One region of the Exiguobacterium sp. 17-1 genome, then DNA from elsewhere that is predicted to be linked to it. Evidence: riboswitches for the same ligand, from Rfam matches in the RefSeq annotation. Region 1 holds a riboswitch; the other holds the start of a gene.

Region 1 (3,122 bases):
CAAAGCACTGATGATTGATGCCGTCTTATCGGATCAGAAGCCGGATATTTTAACGATTCGCGAACTCGTCCGTCTGCTCGATTCCCCCTCTTTTATCGATTCAGCAGATGATTAACCACACAAATCAAAGGAAATCTTAAAAAAATGAAAGACCTTCAATCCGTTGTCTAGCAACAGGTTTGAAGGTCTTTCGACAATCAAATTCAGAAAAAAAGGTTTTAACTTTTGAAAGACAGGGGTATATCTACATTAGCACCGTACAACACGGTCGCTTTTCAATTATTGTTTCTCAATATCAGCGTAATGACCTGGGAGAGAAATGCTACTTACTCACTTCGTTTTTCATTTCTGAATGAAATCCAGTTGAACTAGCATTTAGCGCAAGAATTTCTGTTGGAACCTATTGTTCCACTCCTACATTCATTACCTTTTGAGGGCTATACCAAATTCAAGGGGGAAATGAACATGTCAGTAACATTAAAAGTAGAAGAACGCGAAGTACGCCCACGCTCACTTAGAAAGCAATTACGTCATGAAGGAAAAGCTCTTGGTGTCGTGTATGGCTACAAAGTGGAAAGCACACCGATTTCATTCGATGAAAAAGAATTGGTCAAGGTTGTCCGTGATCATGGCGAAAACGTCTTGGTTGCTCTTCAAATCGGCGGTAAAAAGGTCAACACGTTGATCAACAAGCTTGATATGGATATCTTTACACCAACGATTAAACACGTTGAATTCATCGCTGTTAAAATGGATGAAGAAACAGAAGTCGAAACGGATATCGTCCTCGTCGGCGAAGCAGCCGGTGCGAAACTTGGCGGATTCCTTTCACAAACACTCTTTAAAGTAACAGTTGCCGCAACACCAGATAAATTACCGGAACGGATCGAAGTTGATGTAACGGATCTTGCAATCGGAGATTCAATTACAGTAGCTGATCTTCCGGAAGAAAAAGATTTCCGTGTCGTCACAGAAGGTGACATCCAAGTTGCAGCAGTCGTTGAATCGACACTTGAAGCTGAACTTGAAGAAATCGAAGAAGCAGAAGCTGAGGCACAAGCAGCTGATGCGGATACAGCGACAGACGATTCAGAACAAACTTCTGAAGAGCAAGCTGAAGAAAACAAAGAAGATAAAGAGTAATCTTTTCTCTCCTCCCCTCGTGGGAGGTTTTTTTATGCATATTGACAAGTCACGGCGACAGCCGTACAGTGAAGAAGGTACACATCATTGACACATCCACTAGGGGAGCCAGTTGGCTGAGACGATTCACTTCGGACCCTTTGAACCTGATCTAGTTCATACTAGCGTAGGAAAGTGGAGCGGAATCCTCGTGCTCTTTTTCTGCATCTTGCAGGTTACACGACCGCTCTCTTTTCATAGAGGGCGGTCTTTTTTGTGGTTTCTTTGTGGATGTGCATTTAAAGGAGTAGTGATTATGAACAGTTGGAAAATGAAAGAAATCATCGTCATGATGATGCTCGCCGTCGCGTGTGGTGTCCTCTACTTAGGGTGGTCGACGTTATGGTTACCGATCTCGGCCATCTTCGGACCGGTCGGATCAAACTGGATGTTCGGTATCTGGGTCATTGCCAGTCCCCTAGTCGCCTACATCATTCAAAAACCAGGCGCAGCATTGATTGCAGAAGTCGTCGCTGCTGCCGTCGAATTGTTTACGGGGAGTCACTTCGGCTTATCGGCACTGTTGATTGGATTTGCACAGGGAATCGGAGCCGAGATTGCCTTTGCCGTGTTCGGCTACCGGACGTTTAATACGTTCACCTTGATGTTGTCCGGTGTCTTCGCCGCCGTCGGAAGTATGGTTTACAGCCTCATCGTGAATGGATTTGCCTACTATACGACGACGACCCTGCTGTTGACGTTTTCCCTGCAACTCGTCAGCGGAGCATTGCTCGGTGGATTGCTCGCAAAAATGATCGTCGACGCGCTCGTTAAGACGGGGACACTGAACGGTTATGCGGTCGGACGGCAACGGAAGCAGCGTGCCGCATGATGCAGTGCGAGCACCTGTCCGTCCGTTATCCGGATCAGGATAACGCGGTCTTACACGACTTGTCGATCACGATCCAAAAAGGAGAAACGACCTTGCTCGTCGGTCCAAGCGGCAGTGGCAAGACGACCTTTTTACACGTTCTTGCCGGTCTGTTGCCGGACACGATTGAAGCAGATGTCACCGGTCACTGGTTGACCGAGGGAACGGTCGGGATTTTGTTCCAACAACCGGACGATCAGTTTTGTATGCAGACGGTCGGCGCGGAAATCGCCTTTAGTCTCGAGAATCGACAGATCGCCCGCAGTGAGATGGAGGAACGCATCCAGTTGCTGTTGGCGCGGGTCGGACTTGATCTTGCCTTGACGACACCGATTGCCGAACTGTCCGGCGGGATGAAACAACGGATTGCTCTAGCCTGTGTGTTGGCACTTGAACCAGACATCCTGTTACTCGACGAACCGACGGCACAACTCGACCCGAGTGGTCAACGGACGATGATGCATCTGATTGAAGAATTGCATCACGATCCCGACTTGACGCTCGTTCTGATCGAACATCAGCTCGATCAGTGCGTGACGTTTGCCGACCGGGTAATCGTCTTTGAAGGTGGTCGCTTATTGCTTGATGGCACACCGTATGACGTGTTTCATCAACAGCGGGATGTGATGACAGCGCTTGGCATTGCGATGCCGCTCCTCTACCCCTACGGACTTGAGACTTTACCGGAGCTGTCCGGACAAGCCTGTCATCTGAAGAAACGTCCGGTTGAACGTCGAGCGGTTGGAACGGAGCGGACATTTGAGCTGACGCGGGTCCGTGTCAAACGGGGGGAACGGACGATTCTTAACGATTTTTCATGGACGACCTTTTCCGGTCAATGGATCATGCTCGTCGGACGCAACGGGGCTGGAAAAAGCACGGTCCTTGAGACACTGGCAAAATTACTTCCGTCTAAAGGCGATATCCGCTTGTTTGACACCCCGCTTCGGAAATGGTCGGACCGGACGTATTACCAACAAGTCGGCTTTGTTTTTCAGCAACCGGACTTCCAGTTTCTTAAACAGACAGTCGCCGACGAACTTGCCATCAGCTGTGCTACCTTTGATCC
Region 2 (3,122 bases), 380 kb from region 1:
ACAATCTCGATCCATTACCGGCTCGAAGGCGATTTACCGGACGATAAAGTCCGCCGGGCGATTTCGTTGTCCAAAGATAAATACTGCTCGGTCTCCCAGTCCTTGAACGCTGAGATTGAAGTCTACTATTCCATTAATGGTGTCCGGAACGAGGAACCGATTTGAAACGGATTGTCCCTGTCCTGTTAACAAGCGTCCTGCTCGCCGGTTGCGCCGATGAACCGACACAGCCTGTCGAGCCGCAACCGAAGCCGGCGAAGAAAACGAAACCGCCGCAGCCGGATCGATCCTCTGCCGCTGAACGGGAGGCGAAACAACTTAAGCAGACCGTCTCGAAGATGTCGACGGCGGAAAAAGTCGATCAGTTGCTGTACATCGGCGTGACGGGAACAGCCCTGACACAAACGGACCGTCAATTACTGCAGGACCATGCGCTTGGAGGCGTCCTGTTACTCGGCGGCAACATCACATCGACCGAACAACTGAAGACCTTTACAACAGCGATTGCCGAAGCCCAAAATGCTGATTCAAAAGCGTTCCTCGGGTTTGATGAGGAGGGTGGGCGCGTCAGCCGGGTGCCGGATGCCAAACTCAAGTTATCGCCGAGCCTGTCATTTGGTCATAAAAATGATCCCGGATTGATGAAGGAAGTCGGGCAAACGCTCGGTTCGATTTCCCGTTTTTACGGCTTCAACATGGATTTCGCCCCGGTTCTTGACGTCAACAGTAACCCGGCGAACCCGATTATCGGTGACCGGGCACTCAGTGCAGATGCGGAACAGGTTGCCCGGCTTGGTATTCCGTTGATGCAGGGGATGAAGTCGGAAGATGTTGTCCCGGTTGTCAAACACTTCCCGGGTCACGGGGATACGACCGTCGATTCGCATGTTGGTCTGCCGCGGGTCGATGCTTCGAAAGCGGAACTCGAACAGACGGAACTGGTACCGTTCAAACGGGCGATTCAAAACGGGGCCGAGATGGTCATGGTTGCGCACATCCTGTTCCCGGCACTCGATCAAAACCGTCCGTCGTCGTTGTCGAAACCCGTCATGACCGGTCTGTTACGGGATGAACTGAAGTTTGATGGTGTCATCATCACGGATGATCTCGTGATGGGAGCAATCACGGAACGGTACGGACTTGCCCAGGCAGCAAGTCTTGCCCTCGAAAATGGTGCTGATATGGCGATGTTCTCATCGCCCGGCGGATACTCGTCCGTTCATAAGGAAATCATGGCGCGGATCAAACAAGGAAAATTGTCGGCAGCAGATCTCGATCAGAAAGTCGGGCGGGTCTTACGCTTAAAACAAACGTATGACTTGTCGCAAACGAAACGCGTCGACAAGTATGAACAGCTGATCAAGCAGGTCAAAGCGGTCGAATCAGACATGCGACGCTGATCAAGGGTGGAATACACGTGACTATCCGTGGTAAACTACAGACGTACCACACAAATTAATATCTACACTAGGGGAGTCTCGCAGCAGACTGAGACGGAAGTATCCGGACCCTTTGAACCTGATCTAGTTCGTACTAGCGGAGGGAAGTGGATTCCGATCAATCATCCGAGGATGCGACGACTGTCGCCCTTTTTTGTAGGACCACTCCATCAGTTCATGGGGTGGTCCTTTTTCGTGTGGAAAGGGGGAAATAATGACGCAGTTACATCTGTTGACAACCGGCAAGCAACGTCCGGACGTGCTCGAACGCTTGTTGCCGGAACTCGCTGCAACCGTCGACCGGATTCATCTGCGGGAGCCGTCATGGTCGGCGAAGGAACTGGTCGCGTGCATCGAAACACTCGTGCGACGAGGCGTAAAGACAGAGCAATTAATTGTCCATGACCGGCTGGACGTGGCAATCGTCACCGGGACCGGAGTTCAGCTGACCACACGGAGTATTCCGGTTGACCGTGTCCGGAGCCGTTTCCCGGAGCTGGTGATTGGTCAATCGGTCCATTCATTGACGGAAGCGGTGGCGGCAGAACAGGGGGGTGCTGATTACGTCCTATACGGCCATATTTTTGAGACGGGATCGAAACCCGGTGTACCGCCAAGAGGACTTGATGCCTTAAAACAGGTTGTCGACTGGACATCGATTCCGGTTATCGCAATCGGCGGAATTAAACCGGACAATCTACAGGATGTCATGGCGACAGGCTGCTCAGGTGGCGCCGTCTTGTCAGGCATTCTTGGTCAAACGTCTCCGGTTGAAGCAGCCGGACGGTTCCGGGCGGTGATTGGACGATGAAGCAACCGGATGTATTGATTGTCGGCGCCGGCATCATCGGTTTGACGCTCGGTTATGAGCTCCTTCAGCGTGGACAAAGCGTCCATTTGCTTGAACAGTCAACAGTCGGACAAGGGGCGACACGGGCAGCAGCAGGGATGCTCGCGACGGACGAAGAACTGTCGGAACCGTTACATGCGTTAGCGGCAGTCAGCCGTACACTTTATCCGCAGCTTGTCCGTCAATTGTTCGACGAGACCGGGTTGAAGAGCGGCTATCTCGAACTGCCGTTTCAGCTCAGGCAGGCAAATCAAACCGTCCAATTTGAACGGGTCGGTCAAGTCGATCCTCCGTTGCTCGTCCGCGCTTTACGGCAAGCGATTGAACAGCGGGGCGGGGTGATTGAAGAACAGGTGACTGTCTTGCGTCTTTTGCGGGACAAAGAGACGGTAACCGGGGTTGAAACAAGCCGGGGACGGCAATTTGGTCGACAGGTCGTCATTGCCGGTGGACGAGGATCGGAACCGTTGTTGCAAACGATCGGGATTTCGATTGACACGCTCCCGGTCAAAGGCGAGTGCCTGTCTGTCCGCCTCGCAACCGGTCAACTCGAACAGACCTTGTTTCACGAGACGGTGTATCTCGTCCCGAAAGCAGACGGACGGATCATCATCGGCGCAACGGAACACGTTGGCGAGGAATCGACGACGGTCAACGCGGGTAGCGTCTCGGACCTGTTGACGGCAGCGATCGATGTGTATCCGCTGATCCGTGATGCGGAACTGGTTGACATCTGGTCCGGTGTCCGGCCACAAACTCGTGACGGATTACCGTATCTTGGACGGGTCAAAGGGGTTGCCGGTTTGTCGGTCGCGACGGGACATCACCGGCAC

Evidence for each region. Region 1 has a riboswitch for thiamine pyrophosphate ahead of MUN34_RS05980 (ECF transporter S component). Riboswitches for the same ligand answer to the same signal wherever they lie in the genome.
Region 2: another riboswitch for thiamine pyrophosphate. It lies ahead of tenI (thiazole tautomerase TenI); the one in region 1 lies ahead of MUN34_RS05980 (ECF transporter S component).

What each region holds. Positions count from the first base shown of each region.
Region 1 is NZ_JALIGJ010000002.1:91,228-94,349, forward strand. Features, by position in the region: gene MUN34_RS05970 (DEAD/DEAH box helicase) at 1-115, shown strand, start outside; gene MUN34_RS05975 (50S ribosomal protein L25/general stress protein Ctc) at 466-1,143, shown strand; TPP riboswitch at 1,235-1,333, shown strand; gene MUN34_RS05980 (ECF transporter S component) at 1,439-2,014, shown strand; gene MUN34_RS05985 (ABC transporter ATP-binding protein) at 2,011-3,122, shown strand, end outside.
Region 2 is NZ_JALIGJ010000002.1:468,753-471,874, reverse strand. Features, by position in the region: gene MUN34_RS08235 (OsmC family protein) at 1-165, shown strand, start outside; gene nagZ (beta-N-acetylhexosaminidase) at 162-1,400, shown strand; TPP riboswitch at 1,460-1,562, shown strand; gene tenI (thiazole tautomerase TenI) at 1,654-2,250, shown strand; gene MUN34_RS08220 (NAD(P)/FAD-dependent oxidoreductase) at 2,247-3,122, shown strand, end outside.